DNA from 2 places in the Mesorhizobium sp. P5_C1 genome. Region 2 is predicted to be linked to the other one. Evidence: riboswitches for the same ligand, from Rfam matches in the RefSeq annotation. Region 2 holds a riboswitch; the other holds the start of a gene.
The links. Region 2 has a riboswitch for S-adenosylmethionine ahead of metX (homoserine O-acetyltransferase MetX). Riboswitches for the same ligand answer to the same signal wherever they lie in the genome.

Region 1 (5,577 bases), on a different contig from region 2:
TGGCGGCCGGTGAGGCGAAGCTAATTCACCGTCCTTCGCGTCCCCGGCAGATCCAGCGAGAAGGCGGGGATGGCGATGTCGAACGTCTCGCCCCGCTTGTTGCGCATCGTGTAGTGCCCGACCATGATGCCGGACGGTGTCGAAAGCGGGCAACCGGACGTGTATTGATAGCTGTCGCCGGGATTGAGTTCGGGCTGGTCGCCGACGACGCCGGCACCGCGCACCTCCTCGACCCGTCCGGTGCCGTCGGTGATGTGCCAATAGCGCGACAACAGCTGCACGAACTCATCCGACTGGTTGTCGATCGTTATCTGATAGCCCCAGACATAGCGGTTCTCCGACGGGTCCGAACGGTCCTCCAGATAGAACGGCCTGACCTGCACTTCGATGTTGCGCGTCACGGCGCGGTACATAAGCGGCTCCAAAACAATCCAAGTCGAACTGTCCTCGCTCCGGGCGAGCAGGTCAACGTGCGCGTCTTGTCGCGCCCGGCCTGAAAGGCAGGTGCCGACAAAGAATGTCATTTAAGTGACACATGACAATGGTGGTGTGCACGAAGCGGGCGACTCGGCGCTCTGTCGAACTGTTGAAAACGGCCATCACGCGGGCCGTCTTTTCTGGAGTGGCCAGGTCTCGATGGAACTCACCCTCATAGCCGCCTCGCTTTCGATCGCTCTCATCCTTTCAAACCTCGCCAGCATCCTGCTCGCCGCTTCGCGTCTGAAGCGCCACCGCACCATCGCGCCGCCGGCCGGCAAGCCGCTGCCGGTGTCGATTATCGTGCCATCGCGTGGCGTCGAGCCGTTCACGCAGGAGACGCTGGAGCGCGCCCTCTCGCTCGACTGGCCTCGCTATGAACTGGTCTTTTGCGTCGCCCATGCGGACGATCCGGTGGTCAGGCTGATCCGTGCCGCCATCGCCCGTTCTCCCAAGGTGCCGGCGCGGCTGCTGATCGGCGACGACCGCATCAGCGCCAATCCGAAACTCAACAATTGCGTCAAGGGTTGGGAGGCAGCGCGCCACGATTGGGTTGTCCTGGCCGATTCCAACGTGTTGATGCCGAGAGACTACGTGCAGCACCTGATGGCTGCATGGCGGCCCGACACCGGCCTTGTCTGCTCGACGCCGATAGGCTCGCGGCCCGCTGGCTTCTGGGCCGAGGTCGAATGCGCTTTCCTCAACACGCTGCAAGCGCGCTGGCAATATGCCGGCGAGGCGCTTGGCCTCGGCTTTGCCCAGGGCAAGAGCATGCTCTGGAACAAGCCGATGCTCGACGCCAGTGGTGGCATCCGTGCGCTCGCCGCCGAGATCGCCGAGGACGCTGCCGCGACCAAGCTGGTCAATGGCCTTGGCCTGCGCGTCAATCTCGTCGCCGCGCCCTTCGAGCAACCGCTCGGCCGGCGCACCTTTGACGAGATCTGGTCGCGTCAGGCCCGTTGGGCGCGCCTGCGCCGCGTCACTTTCCCATGGTTTTTCGCACCCGAAATCCTGACCGGGGCAGTGGTGCCGCTGGCACTCGCGCTGTTGGCGGCGGCAAGCGCGGGCGTCAGCCTCTGGGCAACCGCCATTGCCGTGCTGGCGGCCTTCTACCTTCCTGAATGCGCCCTGGCCTGGTCCAAAGGCTGGTACCTGTCGTCGCGCATGGTCGCGGCGATCATGATGCGCGACCTGATCCTGCCGGCGATGTGGGCGCGCGGCTGGCTGGGTGGCGCCGTCGACTGGCGCGGCAACGCGATGACCATCGGCACCAAGGCGGCCGAGTTGGAAGAGACGCCGTCCGGCGCCTGATGGCCAAAGGCCTTTTACTTGGCCGACTTCAGCGCCTGTTCGATGTCTTCCAGAAGATCGTCGGTATCCTCCAGGCCGACCGACAGCCTGAGCGTGCCCGGCCCGATGCCGAGTTCGGCACGCGCTTCGTCGCTCAGATTCTTGTGCGTCGTCGTRGCCGGATGGGTGATCAGGCTCTTGGCATCGCCGAGATTGTTGGAGATCAGTACGATGTCGAGCGCGTTCTGCAAGGCGAAGGCCGCCTGCTTGCCTCCCTTGACGTCCAGGCAGATCAGCGTCGAGCCGCCCGACATCTGCTTCTTGACGATGGCCGCCTGCGGGTGGTCGGCGCGGCCGGGATAGATGACGCGGACGATTTCGGGCCGCTCGGCCAGGAAATCCGCGATCCTGCTGGCGCTTTCCGTCTGCTGGCGCACGCGCACCGGCAGCGTCTCCAGCCCTTTCAGCAGCGTCCAGGCATTGAACGGCGACAGGCTGGGGCCGGTGTGGCGGAAATAGTCGTGCAGGTTCTCGTCGATCCACTTCTTGTCCGACAGGATGACGCCGCCGAGACAGCGGCCCTGGCCGTCAATATGCTTGGTCGCCGAGTAGACGACGATGTGCGCACCGAGCTGCAGCGGCTTCTGCTGCAGGGGTGTGGCAAAGACATTGTCGACGATCAGCCGCGCACCGATCGAATTGGCAAGCGCGGCAACCGCGGCGATGTCGACCACTTCCAGCGTCGGGTTGGTCGGGCTTTCCAGGAAGAACAGCTTGGTGTTCGGCTTGACCGCCTTTTCCCAGTTGGCGATGTCGGTGCCGTCGACCAGCGTCGCCTCGATGCCATATTTCGGCGCCAGCGTCTCGACCACCCAGCGGCAGGAGCCGAACAGCGCGCGTGCTGCCACGATATGATCGCCGGCCCTGGCGCTGCACAACAGCGAGGCCGTCACCGCGGCCATGCCGGATGCGGTGGCGCGCGCGTCCTCGGCGCCTTCGAGCGCGCACATGCGTTTTTCGAACATGTCGACGGTCGGGTTGGCGTAGCGCGAGTAGATGAACCCCGGCTCCTCGCCCTTGAAGCGGGCTTCGGCGGCCTGCGCAGTTTCGTAGACATAGCCCTGGGTGAGGTACATCGCCTCGGAGGTTTCGCCGAAACCGGAACGCAGGGTTCCGCTATGCACGAGTGTCGTTTGAGGCTTCCAGTTACGCTTCTTGGTGCTCATCGCTTTTGTTCCAGACACAAAAAAACCGGCCGCGAAAGTCGCAACCGGTCCATACGGCCTTGCGGCCCGACGGTCCTTTAGCGACTTGTTTAACGTGGCTGCAAGCCGACCGGCCAAATCACCACGGGATAACGACCCTTTAGACCCGCGCCACGCTTGCGTCAATTGCCGGCTTGATTAAGAGGTTTGTACCAAGCAGGTTCCGCAMCAGTGTTCCACGGTTTTGCGGCAAGAACCTGCGAACAGAAAATCGCCTGGCCCCAAGAATCGCCTGGCCTAGGAGTGGAGCCTTGCGGCAGACAGGCATTCTTCCCGATCAGGACATTTCGGCGCTGTTCCGGTCCGGCGCGCTGAAGTCGGCGCGCGCGTTCGATGCCGATCAGATCCAGCCGGCGAGCCTGGATCTGCGCCTCGGCGACAAGGCCTGGCGGGTGCGGGCCTCGTTCCTGCCGGGTCCCAACCACAAGGTTTCGGAAAAGCTCGACCGGTTGCAGCTGCACGAGATCAATCTTGCAGAGGGGGCGGTGCTGGAGACCGGCTGCGTGTATATCGTGCCCTTGCTTGAAAGCCTGGCATTGCCGGCGGACATTTCGGCCTCGGCCAATCCGAAGAGTTCCACCGGGCGGCTCGACATCTTCACCCGCGTCATGACCGATCGCGGACACGAGTTCGACAAGATCGCCGCCGGCTATCACGGCCCGCTCTATCTCGAGGTCAGCCCGCGCACCTTTCCGATCGTCGTGCGCACCGGTTCGCGTCTGTCCCAGATCCGTTTCCGCACCGGCAATGCACTGCTCTCGGAAGCCGAGCTGCATGACCTGCATCGCGCCGAGATGCTGGTCGCAACCGAGCCGCCGAACATTTCCGGCGGCGGCATCGCGCTGTCGATCGATCTTAACGGCGATCAGAACGGCCTGGTCGGCTATCGCGGCAAGCATCACACCGGTCTCGTCGATGTCGACAAGCGCGCGGCACAAGAGGTCGTCGATTTCTGGGAGCCGATCCACAAGAGCGGCGCCGGCGAACTGGTGCTCGATCCCGATGAATTCTACATCCTCGTCAGCCAGGAAGCGGTGCATGTGCCGCCGCTCTACGCCGCCGAGATGACGCCGTTCGATCCGCTGGTCGGCGAGTTCCGCGTCCACTATGCCGGCTTCTTCGATCCGGGTTTCGGCCATTCGGCGTCCGGCGGCACCGGCAGTCGCGCAGTGCTCGAAGTGCGCAGCCACGAAGTGCCGTTCATCCTCGACCATGGCCAGATCGTCGGCCGGCTGGTCTACGAGCATATGCTGAAGCGGCCGCAGGCACTCTACGGCACCGATCTCGGCTCCAACTACCAGGCGCAAGGCCTGAAGCTGTCCAAGCATTTCCGCCCAGCGCGCTGAACCCAATTCCCGTCGGGCAATACACTTGCCTGCGATGGCTCGTCATGCTTGGCTGGCTTTCTGGTCGCCAAGCTGGCGGCGTTCAAGGGAACCAAGAAAATGCGGATTTCAAAATGGATCATATCGGCAGCAGGTGCTGCCGTGTTGCTGATGGCGGCCGGCTCTCTGTCGGCGCAGGCTGCTGAGAAACTGAAGATCGGCACCGAGGGTGCCTATCCGCCGTTCAACACCATCACCCCGGACGGCAAGGTCGTCGGCTTCGATATCGACATCGCCAATGCGCTGTGTGCGCAGATGAAGGTCGAGTGCGAGATCGTCACCCAGGACTGGGACGGCATCATCCCCGCCCTGCAGGCCAAGAAATTCGATGCCATCATCGCCTCGATGAGCATCACCGAGGAACGCAAGAAGCAGGTCTCCTTCACCAACAAATACTATACGACGCCACTCGCGCTGGTGGCGCCGAAGGATACCGAACTCACCTCGACCGAACCGGCGGCCCTTGCCGGCAAGACGGTCGGCGCCCAGGCCTCGACCACGCAGGCCGACTATGCCCAGAATGTCTATGGCAAGGCTGGCGCGGAGGCGAAACTCTACCCGACCCAGGAAGAGGCGATCACCGATCTGACGAACGGCCGTCTCGATGCCGTCATCTCTGACAAATTCGTGCTGGTGGACTGGTTGAAGAAGGCAAGCGACGGCTGCTGCAAGCTGGTCGGTGACGTCAAGGGCACGGAGACCCAGGCCGGCATTGCCGTTCGCCTGGAAGACACCGCGCTACGCGACAAGCTCAATGCGGCAATAGACGCCATCGTTGCCGACGGGACCTACAAGAAGATCCAGGCCAAGTACTTCGACTTCGATATTTATTGAGCTTCGAACGGCCGACCTCCCCACTCGTAGGGGAGGTCGTGCTGTCAAAGCGCCTTCACCGCCACCTTCACCGGCTGCTCGATCTCGAGTGGGTTGCGCAGCGGCAGGCCAAAATCCTTGGCCTCGATTTCGAACACATCGCCAGCCTCGGTCTTGATGCCGTCGGCAAAGGACAGCGTCGCCGTTCCAAACATGTGCACATGCACGTCGCCTGGCTGGCGGAAAGCCGCATATTTGAAGTGGTGGTGTTCGAGATTGGCGATGGTGTGCGACATGTTCGCTTCGCCTGACAGGAACGGCTTTTCCCACAGCACCTCGTTGTCACG
Region 2 (6,435 bases):
CACGACGCTACAAAAAACAGACGTACCTGTCACCCCACCGGGATGCTGCTCAATGCGCGTGAAACGACGAATTCCACTATCTAGCGCTTCAACTGCAACACCATTGCCGCGCCCTATGCTTGCGAATCGCCCTTGCGATGAATGACGCGTCTATAATCTGGATGCATTCCACTACGTCAGACGTAATCGCATCGCGGCAGGTGTTTGGGCAGATTGCCGTCGCGAGGCCGGCTGCTCGGCTTCGGTTCCAGAGGGAGTACTGTCATGACTGCTTACGCCGTTGCCCATATGCGCCAAGCCCGGATGGGTCCGCAGATCGTCGAATATCTGCAGAAGATCGATGCCACGCTGGCCCCTTTCGGCGGTCGTTTTCTGGTCCATGGCGGCGAGGTCGAGGTCATCGAAAACGATTGGCAGGGCCACCTGATCATCATCGAATTTCCCGACAGGCAACACGTGCGCGGATGGTACAACTCGGCCGCCTATCAGGCGATACTGACGTTGCGGACCGACAACTCGGAAGCCGACGTGATCTTCGTTGATGGCGTTGAGCATCCGCATAAGGCCACGGATGTCCTTGACCAGGCGTGAAGTCGACAATGGTGCGGCGGGATTACCGTTTCAGCAAGAACACCGCCTGCTGGCCGAAGAAGTTCCAGAACCACCATGGCATCGACAGGCCGATCTTCTGGCCATTGGCGTCGAGCGCGGTTGCTTTTTCCACGGTAGCGCCAAGCTCGTCGCACAGATTGACGAAGTCGCGGATGGTGCAGAAATGGATGTTGGGCGTGTCGTACCAGGAATAGGGCAGGTCCGTGGTCACCGGCATGCGGCCATTGAGGAACAGCGACATGCGGACCCGCCAATGGCCGAAATTGGGGAAGGACACGATGGCGCGATTGCCGATCCTGAGCAGTTCCTTGAGAACCAGCTTCGGGTTGCGGGTGGCCTGCAGGGTCTGCGACAGGACGACGAAGTCAAAGCCCTTGTCGGGATAGAACTCGAGATCCTTGTCGGCATCGCCCTGGATGACGCTCAAGCCGCGCGCCACGCATTCGTTGACGCCACGCTGCGAGAGTTCAAGGCCGCGGCCGTCGACCTGCTTGGTGTCCTGCAGCAATTCGAGCAGCGAGCCATCGCCTGAACCGACGTCGAGCACGCGCGACTGTGGCGGAATGAGGTTAGCGACGACTTCGAGGTCGACGCGCTGGTTGCGGGTGACGTTCATGATGCGAGTCCTCGCGCCCGTGCCGCGGAGCCGATGAAGCCATTGATGGCGGCAAACAGTTCCGGCTCGTCGAGCAGGAAGGCGTCGTGGCCGCGATCGGTCTCGATCTCGACAAAGGATACCGACGCGCCGGCGGCGTTGAGCGCATGAACGATCGAGCGGCTCTCTTCGGTCGGGAACAGCCAATCCGAGGTGAAGGACACCAGGCAGAAGCGGGTTTTCGTGCCGGCGAACGCATCCGCCAGCCGGCCGCCATGGTCGGCGGCGAGGTCGAAATAATCCATCGACCGCGTCATGTAGAGATAGGAATTGGCATCGAAGCGATCGACGAAGGTCATGCCCTGGTGGCGCAGATAGCTCTCGATCTGGAAGTCGGCGTCGAAGCCGAAGGTGAGCGCCTCGCGATCCTGCAGATTGCGGCCGAACTTCCGATGCAGGGCAGCTTCCGACAGATAGGTGATATGGGCGGCCATGCGCGCCACCGCCAAGCCCTTTTCCGGGCGCTTGCCGTGCTCGAAATATTTGCCGCCATGCCAGTCCGGATCCGCCATCACGGCCTGCCGGCCGACCTCATGGAAGGCGATGTTCTGCGAGGAATGGCGCGCGCCGGTGGCGATCGGCAGCGCCGAGAAGACGCGCTCCGGATAGCTCGACGCCCATTCCAGTACCTGCATGCCGCCCATCGAGCCACCGAGGACGCAAAACAGTTTTTCGATGCCGAAATGGTCGATCAGCATCTGCTGGGCGCGCACCATGTCTCGAATGGTGATGATCGGCAGGTCGAGCCCATAGGGCTTGCCGGTGGCGGGATTGGTCGAGGCCGGGCCGGTGGAGCCCAGACAACCGCCGATGACGTTGGAGCAGATGACGAAGAAACGGTTGGTATCGATGATCTTGCCGGGGCCGATCAGCACTTCCCACCAGCCCGGCTTGCCGGTCACCGGATTMGTGCTGCCGACATGCTGGTCGCCCGTCAGCGCATGGCAGACGAGGATGGCGTTGGAACGGGCGTCGTTCAGCGTGCCGTAGGTCTGGTAGGCGATCTGGAACGGCGACAGCAGGGTGCCGGCATCGAGCTTTAGCGGCTTGTCGGGCCCAAAGCGCAGCACCGGGCTCGACGGCTGGTCAGCCTCGTTGTTGGTTTTTCCAGCGCGCAGAGCGGCCATTGCATCCATCTCACACTTTGAATCCGCACGGTGCTTTCGAAATTCGAGGCCGATGCGGTGTCCGGCCGGCGCGGACAACAAAAAACCGGCATTGCAGTCGCAAAGCCGGTTACAGGATGCAAACGGCCCTTTAGCAAGTTGTTTAACGTGGCTGCAAGCCGACCGGCCAAATCACCACGGAATTTCGTACCTCTTCTAGGACTGTGGCGCGCCCGCGTCAACGGCCAGCCGCGGTCCGGAGGTTGCCACCTCTCGACATTGCGGGCCGTGGCTTGTATTTCCGCTGCGGCTTCCAGACGGAAGCGTTCTCGACGGATTTTGCGACATGAGCCAGACACCGGACAAGGCACGTCCAACCCCGCGCGCGGGCATCATGGACATCGACGCCTATGTGCCGGGCAAGAGCACCGCGCCCGCCGGCGTCGCCAAGGTCTACAAGCTGTCGTCGAACGAGAATCCGCTGGGTCCGTCGCCGAAGGCGATCGAGGCCGCGCGGGAGATTGCTGCGAAGCTCGACGTCTATCCCGATGGCACCGCCAGGCGGCTGCGTGAGGCGATCGCCGAGGTGCATGGTCTCAACGCGCAGAACATCATCTGTTCCAACGGCTCCGACGAAATTCTCGGCCTTCTGGCGCAAACCTATCTCGCTCCCGGCGACGAGGCGATTTTCACCGAACACGCCTTCATGGTCTACAAAATCTACATCCAGTCGGCCGGCGCAACTCCGGTCGCGGTCAAGGAGACCGATGAGCGTGCCGACATCGATGCGATGCTGGCCGCCGTCACGCCGCGCACGAAAATCGTATTCCTTGCCAATCCCAACAACCCGACCGGCACCTATGTGCCGTTCCAGGAAGTGCGCCGCCTGCATGCCGGCTTGCCCGGAAATGTGCTTCTGGTGCTCGACGCGGCTTACGCCGAATATGTTCGCCGCAACGACTATGAAGCCGGCATCGAACTGGTCGGCGGGGCCGAGAACGTGGTGATGACCCGCACCTTCTCCAAGATCGGCCTCGGCGGGGCTCGGATCGGCTGGATGTACGCACCGATGCACATCGTCGATGCCATCAACCGTGTGCGTGGCCCCTTCAACGTCAATGCGACGGCGATCGAGGCCGGCATCGCCGCGATCCGTGACCGCGACCACGTCCAACGCAGCGTGATGCACAACGAAACGTGGCTTACATGGTTGAGCGAGGAGTTCGGCAAGCTTGGGCTGCGGGTGACGCCAAGCGTCGGCAATTTCATCCTGATCCATTTTCCCGACGACCAGAACCATTCGGCCGCCGCGGCGGACGATTATCTGACGGCGCGCGGCTATATTCTGCGGCGCGTTTCCGGCTACGGCTTTCCCAACGCGCTGCGCATGACCGTCGGCACCGAAGAGGCCAATCGCGGCGTGGTCGCCGCTCTCACGACATTCCTGAAAAGCTAGAACACCATGACATCACCGATGTTTGAAAAGATCGCGCTGGTCGGCATCGGCCTGATCGGCTCGTCACTGGCCCGCGTCATCCGTCGCGAGGGCCTCGCCCGTCACGTCGCCATCTCGACCCGCAGTGCCGCGACATTGGCGCGGGCGCAAGAGCTTGGGCTCGGCTCCTCCTACTCCAGCGATGCGAAGGAAGCGGTCCGCGATGCTGATCTGGTCATCGTCTCGGTGCCGGTCGGCTCGTCCGGCGCTGTGGCCGAGGAAATCGCGCCGGCGCTGAAGCAGGGTGCGATCCTCACCGATGTCGGCTCGACCAAGGCATCGGTGATTGCGCAGATGCAGCCCTATGTGCCCGATGGCGTGCATTTCATTCCCGGCCACCCACTGGCGGGCACGGAAAAATCCGGCCCAGATGCCGGTTTCGCCGACCTGTTCGACAATCGCTGGTGCATCTTCACCCCGCTGCCCGACACCGACCCGGATGCACTGGAGAGGCTGTCGGAATTCTGGCGCCGTTGCGGCGCCAACATCGACACGATGGACCCGCAGCATCACGACATGACGCTGGCCATCGTCTCGCACCTGCCGCATATCATCGCCTACAACATCGTCGGCACCGCCGACGATCTGCAGTCGGTGACCAAATCCGAAGTGATCAAATATTCGGCTTCAGGTTTTCGCGATTTCACCCGTCTCGCCGCCTCGGATCCGACCATGTGGCGCGACGTCTGCCTGCACAACAAGGACGCCATCCTCGAAATGCTGGCACGGTTCTCGGAAGATCTGGCGTCGCTGCAGCGGGCGATCCGCTGGGGCGACGGCGAAAAGCTGTTCGATCTGTTCACCCGCACCCGTGCGGTGCGCCGCTCGATCATCGAGGCCGGCCAGGACATCGACGTCCCCGATTTCGGCCGTCAGGCGGTCGAGCACCCGGCGAAGGCGTAGGTCGCTTCTTCAGCCTGCTGGCCAGTGGCTTTTCATCATCGCCAGCGTCTCGGCCCGGTCCGGCGCGCCTAGCCGGCCGCCGAAGCGCAGGCATTTGAGCGCGGCGGCCGCACTGGCAAAGCGTAAGGCCTGCTCGACCGGCATGGCTTCCGCCAGTCCGACGGCGAAGGCGCCGTGAAAGACATCGCCGGCGGCCAGCGTGTCGACCGCATTGATTTTCGGCGCCGCGACATGTCGCGATGATCCCGTCGCGCGATCGAACCACCAGGTGCCAGCCGCGCCGCCGGTAACCGCGACAAACGCATCGCCGCGCCGGGCGAGTGCCTCACAGGCCTGGCGCGAATCCAGTTCCGCGCCGCACAGTACGCGCGCCGCCGGCTCGGAAGCCACGATATGGGATGCCAGGGGCAGCAGCAGTTCCAGCACGTCCCTCGACGCGGTATCGGCATCAAGGATCGCCGGCCGGCCGATGGCGTGCGCCGCCTCCAGGGCAAGCGCTGCGGCACCGGGCCAGCGGACATCGGCCAGCACGGCATCGAATGCCGAGAGGTCTGCGAGCGGCAGAGCCTCGGGATCGGCCTGGGCCTGGCTGTCGTAGAACGGCACGATGATGCGCTCGCCATGCGCGTCGACCAGGATCGAGGCCAGCGCCGAGCGGGCGCCACTGACGCGGCGCACGAAGCTGCAATCGACGCCTTCTGCTTGGATCCCGGCGATCAGCTGATCGCCGACTGAATCGTCGCCCGTGCTCGCCCACAACGAAACATCGGCGCCCAGGCGATGTGCAGCGCAGGCCGCGCTCGTCGCCATGCCCGAAGCGATCTGGACGCCGTCGGAGGCGATGAACTTGCCTTGGTGGCCGGGCAGCGTCTCGACACGCAAGATCGTATCCAGCGTCAGCGCGCCGACACTCAGCAGTCTCACGGGTTTTGCCATCGATGCGCTATTCCACCGGCTTGATCTTGCCCAGCGGAATGAAGCCGAGCGAGGCCTTGCCCTTGACCACCTTGAGCGGCATCGACGGCTGGTTGCCGAGCAGCGCCAGGCCAGCAAAGCCCTGCTCGATCTGCGTTTTTTGCTCGGGGATGGCACCGCCGAGGATCGCCGCCACGGCCTTCGGATCCTTCAGCGTGATCGTCAGGTCGGCGTCGATGAGACCATCGGCATCGACCGACAGCGGTCCGGAAACGGTGACGCGCGCCGTGCCTGACGACAGGTCGAGGTTGTGGATCTCGATCGCCTGGCCGCGCAGGCTCTTCACTTGCCTGCCGATCAGCGCGACGCCATTCTTCAGCGTCACGTCGCCGCTGGCATCGAGCGCCGGCAGCACCCGTCCGCCGATCGCCTCGGCATCGATCTCGAGATCGCTGAAATTACCGAGATAGTTGATATCCCCACCTTTCGGCTGCAATTGGCTGTCCGCCTTGCCGGCACTGAACAGTTCGACCGGATCGGTGTCATCAGCGGGATCGGTCTGGCCGGACAGGCCCTCGGCCTGCAGCGAAATCCGCCGTGGCAGCGGCCATGACAGTTTGACGTTGGCTTGCAAATTGTCCCAGTCGATCCACAGCGGCATCATGCCTGGAACGGAGGTCCTGAGCGGACCGCGCAGATCGGCCACCGGCGACAGCGGCTGGATGATCTGGGCGACGGCATTGAAGCTG

Region 1: another riboswitch for S-adenosylmethionine. It lies ahead of ACXJ7R_RS12235 (O-succinylhomoserine sulfhydrylase); the one in region 2 lies ahead of metX (homoserine O-acetyltransferase MetX).

What each region holds. Positions count from the first base shown of each region.
Region 1 covers NZ_JBFULQ010000117.1:4,889-10,465, forward strand. Annotated here, with positions in the region: gene apaG (Co2+/Mg2+ efflux protein ApaG) at 21-413, opposite strand; gene ACXJ7R_RS12230 (ceramide glucosyltransferase) at 637-1,788, shown strand; gene ACXJ7R_RS12235 (O-succinylhomoserine sulfhydrylase) at 1,803-2,993, opposite strand; SAM riboswitch at 3,051-3,128, opposite strand; gene ACXJ7R_RS12240 (2'-deoxycytidine 5'-triphosphate deaminase) at 3,284-4,378, shown strand; gene ACXJ7R_RS12245 (ABC transporter substrate-binding protein) at 4,478-5,251, shown strand; gene araD1 (AraD1 family protein) at 5,296-5,577, opposite strand, start outside.
Region 2 covers NZ_JBFULQ010000245.1:1,402-7,836, forward strand. Annotated here, with positions in the region: gene ACXJ7R_RS18925 (DUF1330 domain-containing protein) at 265-591, shown strand; gene metW (methionine biosynthesis protein MetW) at 614-1,228, opposite strand; gene metX (homoserine O-acetyltransferase MetX) at 1,225-2,394, opposite strand; SAM riboswitch at 2,505-2,582, opposite strand; gene hisC (histidinol-phosphate transaminase) at 2,720-3,829, shown strand; gene ACXJ7R_RS18945 (prephenate/arogenate dehydrogenase family protein) at 3,836-4,771, shown strand; gene ACXJ7R_RS18950 (sugar kinase) at 4,781-5,707, opposite strand; gene ACXJ7R_RS18955 (DUF2125 domain-containing protein) at 5,715-6,435, opposite strand, start outside.